4 regions of the Aureimonas sp. AU20 genome follow, and region 1 is predicted to be linked to each of the others. Evidence: predicted binding sites of a transcription regulator. Region 1 holds the regulator's gene; each other region holds the start of a gene.
The links. The regulator PhoB, encoded in region 1, activates phosphate uptake and scavenging genes when phosphate is short. The targets are predictions, from matches to a motif close to TGTCATNNANCTGTCAT.
Positions count from the first base shown of each region.

Region 2: a site for PhoB is predicted at 1,431-1,447, ahead of M673_RS19220 (esterase-like activity of phytase family protein). Genes of this name have one in related genera too.
Region 3: a site for PhoB is predicted at 2,927-2,943, ahead of M673_RS04540 (PhoX family protein). Genes of this name have one in related genera too.
Region 4: a site for PhoB is predicted at 3,187-3,203, ahead of M673_RS20505 (inorganic phosphate transporter). Genes of this name have one in related genera too.

Region 1 is NZ_CP006367.1:3,410,645-3,415,238, forward strand. It holds gene M673_RS15545 (aspartate aminotransferase family protein) at 1-499, opposite strand, end outside; gene M673_RS25160 (GcrA family cell cycle regulator) at 881-1,624, shown strand; gene M673_RS15555 (DUF3297 family protein) at 1,920-2,177, shown strand; gene phoB (phosphate regulon transcriptional regulator PhoB) at 2,260-2,991, opposite strand; gene phoU (phosphate signaling complex protein PhoU) at 2,997-3,719, opposite strand; gene pstB (phosphate ABC transporter ATP-binding protein PstB) at 3,790-4,594, opposite strand, start outside.
Region 2 is NZ_CP006369.1:30,036-34,629, forward strand. It holds gene M673_RS19220 (esterase-like activity of phytase family protein) at 1-1,374, opposite strand, end outside; gene M673_RS23800 (DUF1127 domain-containing protein) at 1,930-2,070, shown strand; gene M673_RS19225 (ATP-binding protein) at 2,244-4,594, opposite strand, start outside.
Region 3 is NZ_CP006367.1:983,220-987,813, reverse strand. It holds gene M673_RS04555 (DNA recombination protein RmuC) at 1-472, shown strand, start outside; gene M673_RS04550 (serine protease) at 714-2,126, shown strand; gene M673_RS04545 (glyoxalase superfamily protein) at 2,323-2,766, shown strand; gene M673_RS04540 (PhoX family protein) at 2,998-4,594, shown strand, end outside.
Region 4 is NZ_CP006369.1:318,374-322,967, reverse strand. It holds gene M673_RS20515 (ABC transporter ATP-binding protein) at 1-757, opposite strand, end outside; gene M673_RS20510 (ABC transporter permease) at 779-2,533, opposite strand; gene M673_RS20505 (inorganic phosphate transporter) at 3,236-4,594, shown strand, end outside.

The DNA of each region.
Region 1 (4,594 bases):
CGCCGAAGGGAACCTGGTCGAAGCCCTCGACCTTCGGGCCGAAGCCTTCGAGATACTTGGCCTGACCGCCAGCGGCGATGGTGGCCAGCGTGCGGCCGTGAAAGGCGCCCTCGAAGGTCACGATGCGGAAGCGCTCGGGATGCCCTGAGACATACTGGTAGCGCCGCGCCGTCTTGATGGCGCATTCCAGCGCCTCGGCGCCGGAATTGGTGAAGAACACCTTATCGGCGAAGGACGCCTCGACCAGCCGGCCGGCGAGCTTTTCCTGCCCAGGCACGTGGAAGAGGTTGGACGTGTGCCAGAGCTTGCCCGCCTGCTCGGTGAGCGCCGCCACGAGATGGGGATGGGCGTGGCCGAGCGAGTTCACCGCGATGCCGCCGGTGAAGTCCAGAAACTTGCGCCCGTCCGACATGTGCAGCCAGACCCCCTCGCCTCGCTCCACTCGAAGGTCCGCGCGCGCGAAGGTGGCAAACAGCGGATTGTCGTGGGTCTCGGCCATGGCGATACTTCTCGTTGGCATGGACAATGGAGGGAACGGCGGCGCGAAGGCGGCCGGAGCGGCAGGCACAATAAGCCCGCGCGCAACGCGCTGCCTATACCATGGCCGGGGCGCGAATTGTCAACGAAAGCCGAAGTTTCGCCTTTTGCGAGCCTCTATGCTTCCGTAAACGTCGCTCCGCACCCATAAGCTGTTGAAAAGGGGGCGAAACGATTCGCCCGGCGGCGCCCACTCTTGCCGCCCTTCGCACTCGCGTTCTAGAACCCTCTCAGACACCAGATTTCGTGTGGGAAGTCCCGTCGATCCGCAAGGGGTCGACAGGGGCTATGGATGACGGCACCGGCCGCCCTCCCGCAGCGACAGAGTACGAGGAGTCTGTTCATGAGTTGGACCGAGGAGCGCATCGAGCTGCTCACCCGCCTTTGGGGCGAAGGTCGAAGCGCCAGCCAGATCGCGGCGGAGCTCGGCGGCGTGACGCGCAACGCCGTGATCGGCAAGGTTCACCGGCTGAAGCTGGACAACCGCCCCAAGGGCGGCGCGGACGAGAGCCCCGCCGAGGCCGCCCCCGTGGCGCCGATGCGCGTCGCGCCAGCCTTCGAGCCCGCGCCCCAGCCCGTGCCGGTCGCCGCCGCGCCCGTGCCGGAGCCGGTGGCCGCGCCGTCGATCGCGGCGGTGGAGCCGCCCGCCCCGCGCCGCGAGTTCGCGCCTGCGCCCGTCGCGGCTCCGGTGGCAACGCCCACCTCGGCCCCCATGCCGACGCCGAGCGCCGCGCCGCGCATCCTGACGCCCTCCATGCCCACTTCCGCCCCGCCGCGCGCGCCCATGCCGCTCCGCCAGCCGATGATCCATTCGGTGGGCGCCACGGCCCTTAAGATGGACCCGGACGCCGGCGCCTTCGAGGAGGCCCAGCCGTTCGGTCATTCCGAAGGCGGCGAGGTCGTGCCCATGTCGCGCAACCTGACGCTGGTGCAGCTTTCCGACCGCACCTGCAAATGGCCGCTGGGCGACCCGCTGAGCCCGGACTTCCGCTTCTGCGGAAACCATTCCCAGGACTCCTCGCCCTATTGCAAGCACCACGCGCGCATCGCCTTCCAGCCGATGTCGGAGCGCCGCCGCGTTCGCTAAGGGCGTTCCCCGGCAAGGCGGAAACGCTTTTCCGAGACATGAGACGAAATCGTGGACCTTGCAGCGTTCCGGCAAGCCGGAATGCTTCAGGCGCTTTCCATCCATCGCGGTTTAGAGCCCGGCCTTCGCGCCGGGCTTTTCTTTGCGCCGGCCGCTCCCCCGGCCTTCCTGCCAGAAAGCGTCTCCCGCTCGCGCCTGTCCTGCGTTATGAGGCAGGCCATGCGAGCGGAAGACGCTTTCTGATCTGGGCGCCGGTCCGGCCGGCGCGCGAGGCCCCTTTCGAAAAGGCTATGACATGACCGATACCCCCGCCCTTCCCGACCGTCTGGCGATCGACCCGGACAGCCCGTTCCATGACGAGGCGCTGCTGGCGCGCGGCATCGGCATCCGCTTCAACGGTAACGAGAAGACCAATGTCGAGGAATATTGCGTCAGCGAAGGCTGGGTGCGCGTGGCCGCCGGCAAGGCCAAGGACCGCCAGGGCAAGCCGCTCTTGATGAAGCTGAAGGGCACGGTCGAGCCCTATCTGAAGGACGAGAGCGCCGAGGGCTGATCGCCCTCGTCCGCCAAACGAAAACGCCGCGAGCAGCCGTTTGGCTCTCGCGGCGTTTTCGTTTTGGAAGGACGGCTGAGCCTCAGCTCGCCTCGGCCCGTTGCTGCACGGGCCGCGCGGCGGCGGTGAAGTTCTCGTCCAGCGAATAGCCCGCCCCGCGCACGGTGCGGATCGGGTCGCGCTGGCGGCCCCGGTTGATGGCCTTGCGCAGACGCCCGACATGGACGTCCACGGTGCGCTCGTCGACATAGATGTCGCGACCCCAGACGCCGTCCAACAGTTGCTCGCGCGAGAAGACGCGGCCGGGCGACTGCATGAGGAACTCCAGGAGGCGGAACTCGGTGGGTCCGAGCTTGACCTCGCGGCCGGCGCGGCGCACGCGATGCGTCTCGCGGTCGAGGTCGAGATCGCCCGCCACGAGCTGGCTGGAGATGCGCTCGGGCTTCACCCGACGCAGCATGGCGCGCACGCGGGCCATGAGCTCGGGAGTCGAGAAGGGCTTCACGACATAGTCGTCCGCCCCGACCGAAAGGCCGCGCACCCGCTCGCTTTCCTCGCCGCGCGCCGTCAGCATGATGATCGGCAGGCGTTCGGTCTCGGGCCGCGTGCGCAGGCGCCGGCAAAGCTCGACGCCGGACAGGCCGGGCAGCATCCAGTCCAGCAGAAGAAGGTCGGGCACGCCCTCTTTCAGCCGCAGGTCGGCCTCGTCGCCACGCGCGATCACGTCGACGTCGTAACCCTCGGCCTCAAGATTGTAGCGAAGGAGGACGCCCAGCGCCTCCTCGTCCTCGACGACGGTGATCCGGGCGCCCATGCGACTTACCCGTTCAGGCCGGAAGAGGGCGAGGCGATCGAGGGCGTCGAGTCGCTCTTGGGCCGCTCGACCTCCATCTGTTTGCCGGTCTTGATGTAGTAGACCGTCTCGGCGATGTTGGTCGCGTGGTCGCCGATGCGCTCGATGTTCTTGGCCGAGAAGAGAAGATGCGTGCAGGCCGTGATGTTGCGCGGATCTTCCATCATGTAGGTCAGGAGTTCGCGGAAGAGCGAGGTGTAGAGCGCGTCGATCTCGGCGTCCTGGGCGCGGATTTCCAGTGCCCGCACGTCGTCGCGCGTGGCATAGACGTCGAGCACGTTCTTCAGCTGGCCCAGCGCCAGTTCCGACATGTGCTCGATGCCGCGCACCAGCTGCACCGGCTGCTTGTGGTCGGTCACCGCGATCACGCGCTTGGCGATGTTCTTGCCGAGATCGCCGATGCGCTCGAGATCGTTGGAGATGCGGATGGCGCCGACGATCTCGCGCAGGTCGTGCGCCATCGGCTGGCGCTTGCCGATCGTGAGGACCGCGCGTTCGTCCACTTCGCGCTGCAGCGTGTCGAGAAGGATGTCGTCGGCAACGACGGACTGCGCCAGACCCCAATCGGAGCGGATCAGGGCGGAGACCGCCTGCTCGACCATGCGCTCGGCCTGGCCGCCCATTTCGGAAATGCGACGAAGGATGAATTTCAGTTCGTCGTCGTAGGACGAGACGATGTGATGTTCCATGAAACGAACTCTCCCTGTTTCGCGGAGAACGACTCCCGGCCCGATAAGGCTGCGGGAGCCGGGAGCGAGGTCAGCCGAAGCGGCCGGTGATGTAGTCCTGCGTGCGCTTGTCGTCGGGGTTCTGGAACATCTTTTCCGTGGAACCGACCTCGACGATCTTGCCGAGGTGGAACATCGCCGTGCGCTGCGAGACGCGGGCCGCCTGCTGCATCGAGTGGGTGACGATGACGATGGTGAAGTTCTGCTTCAGCTCGTCGATCAGTTCCTCGACCGTGGCGGTCGCGATCGGATCGAGGGCCGAGCAGGGCTCGTCCATCAGGATCACCTCGGGCGAAACGGCGATGGCGCGAGCGATGCACAGGCGCTGCTGCTGGCCGCCGGACAGACCCGTGCCGGCGTCATGGAGGCGATCCTTCACCTCCTCGAACAGGCCGGCCTTGCGCAGCGAGGTCACGACGACCTCCTCCAGGTCCGTCTTCGACTTGGCCAGACCGTGGATCTTCGGGCCATAGGCGACGTTCTCGAAGATCGACTTCGGGAACGGGTTGGGCTTCTGAAACACCATGCCGACCCGGGCGCGCAGTTCCACCACGTCGATCTGCGGGTTGTAAATGTCCTCGCCGTCGAGCGTGATGAGGCCCTTGACCTTGGCGCCCTCGACCGTGTCGTTCATGCGGTTGAGCGAGCGCAGGAAGGTAGACTTGCCGCAGCCCGAAGGGCCGATCAGCGCCGTCACCTGCCGCTCGTAGACGTCGAGATTGACCTCGAACAAGGCCTGCTTCGCGCCGTAGAAGACCGAGACGTTCTCGCCCTTCATCTTGGTGGCGAGGACGGGCGCGTTGGTCTTCGGGGCGGCGGTCAAATGAAGATTGTCC
Region 2 (4,594 bases), on a different replicon from region 1:
GAGGAAGACGTCGTTGGGGGCGTTCGGGTCGCGCGCCGGGGCCAGGGCCAGCGCCTCCCACTTTTCCGACAGGGTCTTGGCGTCGGCCTTTTCGTTGTCGATGTTGAGCCCGACGCGTGCCAGCTGCACGGGGTTCAGCATGTTGACGAGAACGGCGGATTTCACCGGCGTGATGGCGGGGTCGAGCACGTTGCGCTCGCCAACCTTGGGGGCGATCGGTTTGGTGGTCGTCTCAAAGTCGGTGCCCGCCAGATTGGTGGCGCCGGCGGTGTCCACCACCAGGATCTGCTTGACCATTTCGGGGTTCTTGCAGCCGCAGCCCCAGCCGTTGCCGTCGCGCGTCAGAAGCAGGAACTGGTGGTCGCTGAGCGCGGCCATCTCGCTCAGCGCGGCGGTCGCGTCGATCTCGCCATTGCCCTTCTTGGAATAGACCGGCAACTCCAGGGCGTAGACGGCCTTGGGCGCCTTGGGCAGCGCGTCGGCCGAGATGTCGTAGACATAGACGCGGGTCGTGGCGCGGTTGGCCTGGTTCTTGGAGGCCGAGGAATCCTGCACCGCGCCACTCTGCAGCACGGCGAACAGCGTCTTGCCGTCCGGCGAGATCGACAGGGCTTCCAGCCCCTGGTTGTTGCGACGGCCCGTGTCCGGGGCCTTCAGAGAATTGTCGTCGATCCGTCCGTCGGTCATCGGCACGATGGCGGGGCTGGGGTCGATGATGCCTTCCAGGCGGCCGTCGGCGGCGAAGAGATAGATGTCGGCGGCATATTCGTCGCTGACATAGATGCGCCCGTCGGCCCGGCGCGCCACGCCTTCGGCGTCGAGCGACAGGCGGCCGGCGCCGAGCGCTCCCTCGGCCGGCGAGGGCAGGACATGGCCGTTCTCGGTCATCGTGTGGCTGGCGGGGTCCGCGCCCGTGGTCGGCTTGCCGTCGAAGCCGGTGAGCGGCGTGCCGGTGCCCGTGGGCGTCACGCTCAGCGTGCCGGCCTTGCCGTCGAGCTTCAGCGACAGGTCGAAATCCACCAGCCGGCCCTGGTAGTCGGAGAAGAAGCCCTTGTCCGGCTCGTTGTAGCCGCGATCGGGCAGGGTGCGCAGGCGCGCGGTGTAGCCCTCCGCCGTCTTCTGCCAGCTGCCCGGCTCGATCAGCATGGCCGAGAAGGAGCCGAGCGTGTCGCCGAGGAAGTCGAGATTGGCGGCGGGCACGCGCGCCGCCGCGACGAGCCCGTGATTGACGAAGGTTTCGCCGTTCAGCACGGCCGTTTCCTCGCCCGGCGCCTCCGACACGGAAGCCTTGGGATAGGCGACCGGCTCGGCCCGCGCCGCACCGGCAAAGGCGGCGGCGGCGAGGAACAGCGCGGTGAGACGGCGAATGCGCATGGGAAACCTCCGAAAGCGGCAAGGGGCAGGCCTGCGCGCGTGATAGGACGCGATCCGTGACGATTGCATGACGCCGCGTCCCGCTTTTCGGTTTCTTAAACTGTCCTCGGAAACGGGCTGTTTTGCTTTGGCGGCTCCGTTCGACGGCGTAGCGTATTCGCTTGTTTTGGAAATGCTCCCGCCGTTCATCTCTCAGGGAGGGTGCCTCGCCAGGGGCGGCGGGACGAGGAACGCGGGGAAATGCGTCCGCTGACCGGCAGGCCAGAAAGGCCGACCACAGACTCGCCAATGTTCGGCCCGCCACAAGGCGGGTGAAGCGCCAAGCTGCTGAACGGACGGCTTAAACGGTAGAAAAACGGTCCCTTATCACCTGAGCCATGCGCGGAAGTGGGTTAACAAAGAGTTTATCCAATAGAGCCATTCGCTGACTGCATGTCTCCCTTGCCGCTTTTGCGCTGCACAACGGAAGGGGAAGCCGGTACATACGGGACATCGAACACGCAGGACCCCGCCGGCCACCACCGATGAGAGGCCGGACCGGAAAGATCAGAGACCATGACCCTCGCTCGCCTCTTCGAAGACAAGACCCAGTTTCGCCCCAATGCGCGCGAGCTGAACCGCATGACGGCCCGTGAGCTGTCCGACATCGGGATGTCCCGCTTCGACATGCCGACCGCCCGCCGCACGGCGCGCTAACAGTTTTTCCCTTTCGCTCCGACCGGTCCTCCCCCGGTCGCGGCGTTCGAGCCGACCGGTTCCTCCCACCGCCGGCTCACCCTTGACGCCCTTGCCGGTCCTCCCCCGGCAAGGGCGTTTTTCGTTTGGGAACGGCCCGTCCGCTGCGCGCGGGCCTGTCGGCCTCGCCGCCGTCAGCTGTTGATGAGATCCTTGATCCGCCGGGCGAGAACGGTGAGATCGAAAGGCTTGGTCACGACCTGCATGCCGCTTTCGAGATGGCCGTGGCTGAGAACGGCGGTCTCGGCATAGCCCGTCACGAACAGGACCTTCAGCCCCGGGCGCAGGGCGCGCGCGGCGTCCGCCACCTGCCGCCCGTTCATGCCCTTGGGCAGGCCGACATCGGTGACGAGAAGATCGACGCCGATACCCGAGCGCAGGATCTCCAGCCCTTCCGGCCCGTCGGCGGCCTCGATCGCGCTGTAGCCGAGGTCTTCCAGCACATCCACCACGAGCATGCGCACCAGCGGCTCGTCGTCGATCACCAGCACGGTTTCACCCGCGCCCGTTCGCGGGCTCGCCGGTTCCGGTTCGGGCACCCGCGCATCCGCCTCGGCCACGGCGTGGCGGGGCAGGAAGATCGTCACCGACGTGCCTTCGCCGACCTGCGAATGAAGGCGCACCTCGCCGCCCGACTGCTTGGCGAAGCCGTAGATCATGGACAGGCCGAGCCCCGTGCCAAGGCCTATCGGCTTGGTGGTGAAGAAGGGCTCGAAGACGCGCTCCATGATCTCGGGCGCCATGCCGACGCCGTTGTCCGACACGGTGAGCGAGGCGTAGTCGCCCGGCGGCATGTCGCGCACCAAGGCCGCGCGCTCGGCAATCGTGCGGTTGGCGGTCTCCAGCACGAGGCGTCCGCCATGGGGCATGGCGTCCCGCGCGTTGATGCAGAGGTTGAGAAGCGCGTTCTCCAACTGGTTCGGGTCCACCAGAACCGGCCAGAGCCCCGCCGTACCATGCACCTCCACCGCGATGGCGGGGCCGACCGTCCGGCGCACCATCTCCTCCATGCCGGCGACGATGCGGTCGACATCCGAGGGCTTGGGCTCCAGCGTCTGGCGCCGCGAGAAGGCGAGCAGGCGATGGGTCAGCGCCGCCGCGCGCTTGGCCGCCCCTTGCGCGGCGGTCATGTAGCGGTCGATCTCGCCGAACCGCCCCTGTGCGATGCGCGTCTGCATCATGTCGAGCGAGCCGCAAATGCCGGCGAGCAGATTGTTGAAATCGTGGGCCAAGCCGCCGGTGAGCTGCCCCACGGCTTCCATCTTCTGGCTCTGGCGCAGTGCCTCCTCGGAGAGCATGAGCTCGGCGGTCTTGTCGGCGACGCGCTGCTCCAGCGTTTCGGTGAGATTGCGGAGCATTTCGGTGACGCGCTCGCGCTCGGCCTCGATGGCGCGGCGCTCCTCGATGTCGATCAGGACGCCGGGAAAGTTCAGCGGCGTGCCGTCCGGCCCATGCTCGACCCGGCCGTTCGCCTCCAGCCAGTAGTAGTTCCCGTCGGCGCGGCGCGTTCGGTACTGGTGCGCATAGGCGCCGCCGCGCGCCACGGCCTCACCGATCGCGGCGGCAAGCGCTTCCTGATCGTCGGGGTGGACGGTGCTCACGACCTGCGCGAGGCTCAAGCCTTCCCGGCCGAGCGCGGGGTCGAGGCCGAAGGCTTTGGCGAAGGCTTCGTCCACAGTGAAGCGGTCGCTCGGCAGGTCCCAGAGCCAAGTGCCGATGATGGCGCCCGCCGACAGCGCCAGTTGCACGCGCTGCACGTTCTCGCGCGACAGCGCCTCGCTATCACGTAGCGCCTGCGCGGCGCTCGCGCGCTCCACGGCGATGCGAAGGCGCATGGCGAACTCGCGGATGAGGTCGAGATCCTCCTCCGGCCAAGCCCGAGCGTGGACGTCGTTGACATAGAGAAGGGCGACCAGCCGCCCCTGCTCGACCAGCGGCACGTTCACGAAGGCCTGCACGCTCAGCGCCTTCAGCTGGTCCGCCGCATCGGCGGTGCGCGGATCGAGGCGCGCGTCGGGAATGACGTTGGTCTCGCCGCGCTTCAGGTCCTCCACATAGCTGCCGTAGCTGCGCAGGTGGATGTCGGGCGCCAGCCCCTCGATGCCCGGCGCGTTCCATTCCCGCCGCACGCGCAGGACCTCGCTTTCGGGATCGATCGTGTCGTAGCCGACCCGGCTGACGCCGAGCGCGCGGCCGAGGATCGCATTGGCCCCGGCGGCCAGCTCGTCCGCGTTCTCGACATCGCGAAACACGTTGCCGAGCGCGATCAGCGCGTCGCGCCGGATGCCGATCCGCGCCTGGTCGGTGACTTCGGTGGCGAGCAGGAGCACGCCGGCAAAACCGCCATCCTCCCCCTGCACGGGCGAGAAACTGTAGGTCCAGGCGGTCAGCTCGTCGCGATCGTGGCGACGCATCGTCATGGCGAGGTTCTCGATGGCGAAGCCCGCGCCGGTGCGCAGCACCTCGGCGACCTGCGGCCCCAGAA
Region 3 (4,594 bases), 1.3 Mb from region 1:
CGCCGCCGCCACGCGCCTGCGCCGCGATATGGACGTTCACATCAAGGCGGTGTCGGAGAAGTATCTCCTGCCGGGCGAGACGCAGGACACGGCCTTCCTCTTCGTGCCATCCGAATCGGTCTTCGCCGAGTTGAACGAGCATTTCGAGGACATCATCCGCCGAGCCCACCGGGTCCGCGTGGTGATCGTCTCCCCCTCGCTCCTGATGCTCTCGATCGAGGTGGTAAAAGCGCTGTTGAAGGACCAGAGAATGCGTCAGGAAGCGGGGCGCATTCAGAAGGAAGTCATGCTTCTGGCGGAAGATCTGCAACGACTCGACGCCCGCGTCGCCGCGCTCAAGACCCACTTCCACCAGACCGGTCGGGATGTCGACCAGATCCTGGTCTCGACGGAGAAGCTGGTGCGGCGGGGCGAGCGGATCGCCGGGCTGGAACTGGAACCGAGCGAGCCCGAACGCTTCGCTCCGAGCTGAGAGGCGATGCCATTGGGTCTTCAGCAAGATCGATTCAAGTCGACGAATTTTCGAGACGAATCAGAAACCTCGCCGAAAATTCCGACAGTCAATTCTTGACAATCTGCTAACGTGGCGGGATCGAAAACGGCTTCGCCGCGTTTTCCACAAGATTGGGAATTCGGGGACACACGCCATGCGCGGGATGTTGAAGGCAGTTCTGGCAGGTCTCGTACTGTGCGCGTCGCCGGTGGCGCTTCCGATGGCCGTTTCTCCCGCCTTCGCCAGCACCGATCTTGCCTCGGCCTACAACGACAACACCGATGCCGCCTTCCGCATTGGCCTCCAGACGCGCCTTGCCTGGACGGGCGATTATGTCGGCACGTTCGACGGCCGTGTCGGACCCCAGACATTGCGCGCCATCCGCGATTTTCAAGCCCGCAACGGCTTTTCCGCCGACGGCGTGATGACCGATGCCTTCCTCAAGAAGGTGATCGCGGAAAGCGACAAGGCGCGCGACGCGCTGGGCTTCCATCTCGTGCGCGACGACCGCACCGGCGTGCGCTTCGGTCTGCCCGGCGCGCTCGTCTCGCCCGCCGGTGAGACCGAGGTCGGCTCGATCTGGCGCTCGGCCGACAGCGGTGTGGAGATCGAGACCGTTCGCTTCCACGACGAAGGTTATTCGCTGGAAGGCGTCTTCAACGTCCTGTCCACGCAAGCCGAGAACAAAACCGTTTCCTCCTCGTCGCTGGCCGGCGACGCCTTCACGATTCGCGGCCAGGAAGACGGGCGCTCCTTCCTAATCCGCTTTTCGGGTCGGGACGGCGATCTGCGCGGCTTCTCCGTGGCGTGGGACAAGGCGCATGACGGCGACGTGAAGCCCTACACCGTGGTCGCCGAGAACACGTTCGACCCCTTCTCCGGCGAGCCGCGCGCCAACGATATCGGCCCCATGGCCAAGCTGTTCCGCTCGGGCCGCGCCGAGGGCGTCGCTTTCGGCGAACACGAGCCGGCGCCGCAGCCGCAGGGTCCGGCGCTGGCCGCCCCCGGTTTCGACTCCTCGGGCACCGGCTTCGTCGTGTCCAAGGACGGGTGGCTTCTTACCAACGCCCATGTCGCCAAGAGCTGCAAGACCGTTCTGGTCGGCGATCTCGGCGCCGCGAGCCAAGTGATCGTGGACGAAGACCACGATCTCGCGCTGGTGAAGGTAGATGCCGCGCTCGGCCAGCCGCTGCCGATCATCTCCAGCAAGCCGCGCCTGGGCGAGGACATTTTGGCGCTAGGCTTCCCGCTGCGCTCGATCCTGGCCGACAGCCTCAACGTGACGCGTGGCAACATCTCCTCGCTCATGGGCCTGATGAACGACGCGAACTACCTGCAGATTTCGGCGCCCGTGCAGCCCGGCAATTCGGGCGGCCCGCTGATCGACCTCGCCGGCCGGGTCGTTGGCGTCGTCACCGCCAAGCTGAACGCCGTGGCCGTGGCCGATCTGACGGGCGATATTCCGCAGTCCATCAACTTCGCCATTCGCCCGGACGCAGCCGCTCGCTTCCTGACGCAGCACCATGTCGCCTTCGAGACGGCTGACGCCAAGGCGGCACTGGAAAGCGTGCCGGACGCGACGGCCAAGGTGCAGGAGTCGATCTACCCCGTCCTCTGCCTCGGGACGAAGTAAGCGCCCGCTACCCAACACCGCAAATTCGCTGTATAAGGACGGCCACGGGCAGAGAGCCCCGGCCGTCCGCAGGCGTTTCGACACCTTGGTGAAGCTCTCTTCGATCTCGGCTTATCGGTCATTCCTGTTCAGGCATGTCGCGAGCGGCAACGCGGACTCCCCTCGCCTCGAAGACATGCCGAGAGTGGAGACCGCTATGACTCATCTTGCACCCCTTCCCGCGCTCGAAGGCTTGAAGGATCAGGCCAAGCGCCTGCGCGCCGCTCTGTCGCGCGGTGGCGAAAGCCTGACCCATTCGCGGGCGCTCGAACTCGTCGCCGCGCAATATGGCTATCGCGACTGGAACACGCTTCACGCCCGCGTCGGCAATCGCGGCGCGTTCGATCCCTACCGGGTCGGAGCGCGCGTGCGCGGCTTCTATCTCGGCCAGCCCTTCGAGGCATCCATCCTCGGCATCGAGGCGCTGCCCGGCGAGGCCGATCGGTTCCGCCTCGTTCTTCGCTTCGACCAGCCGGTGGACGTCGTGACCTTCGAGAGCTTTTCCGCCTTCCGCCAGCGCGTCTCCTGCCGCGTCGACCGGACCGGCCGCACGCTGGAGAAGACTTCTGACGGGCGCCCGCATGTCGAGTTGCTCTGGTAGCTCTTCCCTTCTCCCCCATCCGCCGGCCTCGCGAAGGCTGGCGGACGGGCCTGAAATCGGGATCCGGCGCCAAGGAAGCGATCACGCCCGATCGCGTTCGCATCACCTTTTCCTGAGTTGACGCGGCGGCGCCGGGCTTTGTTAAGCCTCGCGTGCTTTGTGTCATGGGCCTGTTATCTCGGCCTCCTAGGGCGCGCTGGAACCGTTCCAGACTAGCGCGAAGGACCCGAGATGACCGAGCACGCCCTGCCCCGCCACGCCGCCTTTCCCACCAGCCGGCTCGAGGATGCCGATGGCGAAGGTCTGAACCCCACCGCAAACCGCACCATGGGCGAGATCATCACCGCCCGCTTCTCGCGCCGCGACCTGCTGCGCGGCGCGCTGGCCACGACCGCCATCGCGGCGACGCTCGGCCCGGTGGCGCTCCTGAGCGCGGGCGACGCCAAGGCCGAAGGCCCGGCTTCGCGCTTCGACTTCACCGAGGTCGAGGCCGGGGTGGACGAGACGCATCATGTCGCCAGCGGCTACGACGCCGACGTGCTGCTGCGCTGGGGCGACCCGCTCTTTGCCGACTCGTCCGCCTTCGACCCGCGCAACCAGACGCCGGAGGCCCAGGCCCGCCAGTTCGGCTACAACAACGACTATGTCGGCTTCATTCCGCTGAACGGCTCGTCCGAGCACGGGCTGCTGGTAGTGAACCACGAATACACGAACGAGCATCTGATGTTCCCCGGCATCGTCAGCTTGAGCGAGAAGGCGGACGAAAAGAACCCGGAAAAGAAGATCCCGATTCTCGCTATCAAGGACGCCGATCGGACGCGCGTCGACATCGAGATGGCCGCCCATGGCGGCACGGTGGTCGAAATCCGCAAGGTGGAGGGCAAGTGGCAGGTGGTGCGGGACGGCGCGCTCAACCGCCGCATCACCGCCGGAACCGAGATGGAACTGACCGGCCCCGCCGCCGGGCACCTCCGCCTCCAGACCGCAGCAGACCCGAGCGGGCGCCGCGTCTTCGGCACGATCAACAATTGCGCCGGCGGCGTCACGCCCTGGGGCACCTACATCATGGCCGAGGAGAACATCCACGGCTACTTCACCGGCAAGCTGCCGGAGGGCCACCGCGAGGCCGCCAACTACAAGCGCATGGGCATTCCCGAGGGCACCTATCAGTGGGGGCGCTTTCACGAGCGCTTCGACGTGTCCAAGGCGCCCAACGAGCCGAACCGCTTCGGCTGGGTGGTCGAGGTCGACGTCATGGACCCGAACTCGGTGCCCAAGAAGCGCACCGCGCTCGGCCGCTTCAAGCACGAGGGCGCCGAATCCATCGTCTCGAAGGATGGGCGGGTCGTCTTCTATCTCGGTGACGACGAGCGCTTCGACTATGTCTACAAGTTCGTGACCAAGGATCGCTTCGTCGAGGGCGACCGCGCCGCCAATATGCGCCTTCTCGACGAGGGCACGCTCTTCGTCGCCAAGTTCGGCGAGGACGGCACGATGGAATGGCTGCCGCTGGTCCAAGGCCAAGGCAAGCTCACCGCCGAGAACGGCTTCGAAACCCAGGCCGACGTGTTGATCGAGACGCGCCGCGCCGCCGATCTTCTCGGCGCGACGCCCATGGACCGGCCGGAGGACGTGGAGCCGAACGCCACGAACGGCCGTGTCTACGTCATGCTGACCAACAACACGCGGCGCAAGGAAGAGCAGGTCGACGCCGCCAACCCGCGCGCCAAGAACGCCTTCGGCCACATTATCGAGATCCATGAAGAGGGCGGCGACTTCGCCGCCGCCAAGGGCCGCTGGGAAGTGCTCTTGAAATGCGGCGACCCCA
Region 4 (4,594 bases), on a different replicon from region 1:
CATAGATGTCCTCGACCAGGGCGCGGAAGTTCGGGTCCTGGCGGCTGCGCGGCTGCGGCAGATCCACTTTGATCTCGGCGATGACGCGGCCCGGATTGGACGAGAAGACGAGGATGCGGTCGCACATCAGCACCGCCTCCTCGATATTGTGCGTCACCATCAGGACCGACTTGATCGGCATGCGGCCCTCGCTCCAGAGATCGAGGAGGTCGGTGCGCAGCGTTTCGGCGGTCAGCACGTCGAGCGCCGAGAAGGGCTCGTCCATCAGGAGAATTGAAGGATCCACCACGAGCGCGCGGGCAAGGCCGACGCGCTGGCGCATGCCGCCCGAGAGCTCCTTGGGATAGGCGCTTTCGAACCCGTCGAGGCCGATCAGGTCGATGGCCGCGAGAGCCCGCTTGCGTCGCTCCTCGCGCGGCACGCGCTTCGCCTCCAGCCCTGCCTCGACATTCTGCAGGACCGTCAACCAGGGAAAGAGCGCGAAGCTCTGGAACACCATGCTGACGCTCGTCACTTCGCCTTTCGCCTGCGCGGCGGGAAAGGACACGCTGCCCACCATCGGCTTGATGAGCCCGGCGATGGAGCGAAGAAGGGTGGACTTGCCCGAGCCCGAGCGGCCGAGAAGCGCGACGATCTCGTTGTCGAACAGCGTGAGGTTCACGTCGTCGAGCACCAGCTTCTCGGCGCCGCTCGCCTTGCCATAGGCATGGCGCACGCCCCGGACATCGACGAGGGGATGAGTCTGGATTGCGTTCATGGTCGCGCTCCCGCTTTCCGGTCAGTTGAGACGCAGGTGCCGCTCGGCATAGCCGTACATCGGCCGCCACACGGTGCGATTGAAGAGAATGACGAAGAGGCTCATCATGGCGATGCCGAGCGCGACGCGGGGAAAGTCTCCTGCCGTCGTCGCGTTGGCGATGTAGGAGCCGAGCCCCGCCGCCTCGAGCTTGGTGTCGCCCCAGGAGACCGTCTCCGCCACGATGCTGGCGTTCCAGGAGCCGCCGGAAGCGGTGAGCGCGCCGGTGACGAAGTAGGGGAAGATCGCGGGCAGCGCGAGCTGGCGCCACCATTGCCACCCTCGGAAGCCGAAGATGGAACTGGCTTCCTTCATGTCGGTCGGGATCGCGCTCGCCCCCGCGATGACGTTGAAGAGGATGTACCACTGGGTGCCGAGCATCATCAGAACGGACAGCCAGATATTGGGGTCGAGATGCAGGCCGGAGATGGCCACGACCGCGAAGGGAAACAGGACGTTGGCGGGAAAGGCGGCGAGGAACTGGGCCACCGGCTGCACGCGTTCGGCCCACTGCGCCCGCAGCCCGACCCAGACCCCGATCGGCACCCAGATGACGCTGGCGATCGCGGTCGTCGCGGCCACGCGCGCCAGGGTCGCAAGTCCAAGGGTGAAGGCCTCCCGGACATCGGCGAAGGTCAGGCTTTCGGCGATGAAGGTCGCAAGCTGCCGCAGGCCCCAGGCGCAGCCGAGGACGACGAGCCCCAGCCACGCGAGATCGACGGCTTTCGCATAGGTCCGGCCCATCGCCGGCATCGGCACGCGGGGCAGGGCCGGCAGGCGAACGGTCTCGGCGAGGCGGAAGGGCCAGGCGAGAGCGGCGGCGATTGTCTTCAGGAGACGCGTCCGGCGCACGAGATCGTAGGCCCAGGACTTGGGTCGGCTCGCGGAGGCGGTCTGCTCGAAGCGGAACTTGTCGGCCCAGGCGACGATCGGCCGGAAGAGAAGCTGGTCGTAGAGCAGGATCACCACGGCCATCGCGGCCACGGCGAGCGCCACCGCCCCGAAGTTCTTCTCCTCGATGGCGAGGGCGAGCCACGAGCCGATGCCCGGCAGGGTCACGGTCTTGTCGCCCACCGTGATCGCCTCGGAGGCGACCACGAAGAACCAGCCGCCCGACATCGACATCATCATGTTCCAGACGAGGCTCGGCATGGCGAAGGGCAGATCGAGGCGGACGAACCGGCGCCAGGCCGAGAAGCCGAACTGCCGCGAGACCTCGTCCAGATCGTCCGGCACGGTGCGCAGCGACTGGTAGAAGCTGAACGCCATGTTCCAGGCCTGGCCGGTGAAGATCGCAAAGATCGAAGCGCATTCGGCCCCGAGCTGCCGGCCGGGAAACAGGCCCATGAAGAAGGTGACGGTGAAGGTCAGAAAGCCCAGCACCGGCACGGACTGAAGAATGTCGAGCGCGGGCACGACGATGAGCGCCGCCTTGCGGCTCTTGGCGGCGAGCGTCGCGACCGTGAAGGTGAAGAGGAGCGAGGCGGCGAGCGCGGCGAACATGCGAAGCGTGGTGCGCAGGGCGTAGTCCGGCAGGCGCGCGGGATCGAGCACGATCGGCGTCTGCTGCAAGGCCTCGAGCGGCTGGCGCGCCTCGTTCGCCCCGTGCACGACCATCACTGCGATGCCCGCCATCAGGAGGAAGGCGATCCCGTCCGCCCAAAGGCTGGTCCTGCCGAGCGAAGCGATCGCTCTCGTCGGGCCGCCGCCTCGGGCATAGGCGAAAAGGAATGACATGAGCCCACCTCCGGTTTGCCTCCGCGCGGCGAACAGGCGCGATCAGGCCCGAGGCCGGGGGCCTCGGGTTTGCCGCGTCGATCGAGTGTTCGCCGGAGAAGTCTGATGGCTTGGAGAACCGCCGCCGAAAGGCCGGCGGCGTTCGCAGCCCTGCGATAGCACCGGGCGCCGCCCTGGGCGAACTGGCATTGGGTCATCCGCGCTATACGAAAGTATAAGGGGCCGATGCCTCGGTGTGCTCGCGCCGCACCCACGAGCGACGCTAGGCCGGGCCGACCTGGCTGCGCCTATCTTCGAAAGCTGACTGTGCATCAGGCGCAGGGTGCACTTGCGAATATGCGACTGGGCGCGAAGCTTATCCTTCTTCCGGCATGACGGAGGTCGAGGGCCTATCTTCGAAGCCCGAAAGCGTATGTCGGGAAAGCGACGCATTCCCTTGATGCCCTGCCGCTGACAATCTCTGCGTGGGATATTGGTAGGCTGACGAAGGCAGGCGCTCGTCAGGCCCTTCGGACCCATCGGGGCAGGTCCGACCTTGCCTCGCATGGATCGGGTCAAGGGACCCCGGCCCCGCATCCTCTCGCATTCCGCGCGGTATCAATGCCGATGTCCAAAGGAGGGGAGCCGCTTCCGCTTGGTTAGCGTTGCGTAAACGTCATGGAAGCGGCGTAGCCTCACCAAATTGTGTAGGGGGACGCCGCGATGAGCACCTTGAATCCGAACCTCAGCCTCGAGGCGCGTCGGCCGGATCTCGATCGTGGGCTCGGAAGCTCGGGGAAGCTGGGATTTGCGGCGGCCGTTCTCGCCGCCATTCTCTATGTCGGCTACAGCATCTATTCCGACGCCACGGCGGCCGGCGTGCAGACCACGACCTATCTGCCCTTCGCGCTTCTGTTTCTCGCTCTTCTCATCGCGCTTGGCTTCGAGTTCGTGAACGGCTTCCACGACACCGCCAATGCGGTTGCGACCGTCATCTACACCCATTCCCTGCCGGCGAACGTCGCCGTCGTCTGGTCGGGCTTCTTCAATTTCCTCGGCGTTCTCCTGTCGAGCGGGGCCGTCGCCTTCTCCATCGTCTCGCTCCTGCCGGTGGAGCTCATTCTCAAAGTCGGCTCCGGCGCGGGGTTCGCAATGGTGTTCGCGCTGCTTCTGGCCGCGATCCTCTGGAACCTCGCGACATGGTGGTATGGGCTCCCGTCCTCGAGCTCCCACACGCTCATCGGCTCCATCATCGGCGTCGGTCTCGCCAACGCGCTGATGAACGGCCAGAGCGGCACCGCCGGCGTCGAGTGGGGCGAGGCGACGAAGATCGGCTATTCCCTGCTTCTGTCGCCGATCTTCGGGTTCGGCCTCGCCGCCCTCTTGTTCTTCGCCATGAAGATCTTGGTTCGCAACGAGGCGCTCTATCAGGAGCCCAAGGGCGCGACCCCGCCGCCGGCCTGGATTCGCGGGCTGCTGATCTTCACCTGCACGGGCGTGAGCTTCCTGCACGGATCGAACGACGGCCAGAAAGGCATGGGCCTCATCATGCTGATCCTGATCGGAACCGTGCCGACGGCCTATGCCCTCAACACCGCCGTGCCCGCTCGCTATGTCGCCGATTTCCATACCGCGTCGGCGGCGGCAACGGCAGTGCTGCAAACCCATGCCGGTCAGGCCGCGGTGCCCGCGGCCCCGGCCGAGATCGTGACGCGCTACATCGCCGACAAGATGCTGTCGCCGGAAACGGTGCCGGCCCTGATCGGCCTCATGCGCGGCATCGACGCGGAAGTCACCGGCTACGGCTCGCTCGCAGCCGTGCCGGCCTCAGCCACCAAGAACTTGCGCAACTCGATGTATCTCGCCGCCGAGGCGGTGAAGCGCCTGTCCAAGGAGACGTCGCTTGGCATCACCCAAGCGGAAGCTCAGACCCTTTCGACCTACAAGGCCTCGCTCGACGCCGCGACCCGCTTCATTCCGACCTGGGTCAAGGTGGCCGTCGCCTTCGCGCTCGGCCTTGGCACCATGATCGGCTGGAAGCGCATCGTCGTGACCGTCGGCGAGAAGATCGGCAAGTCGCAC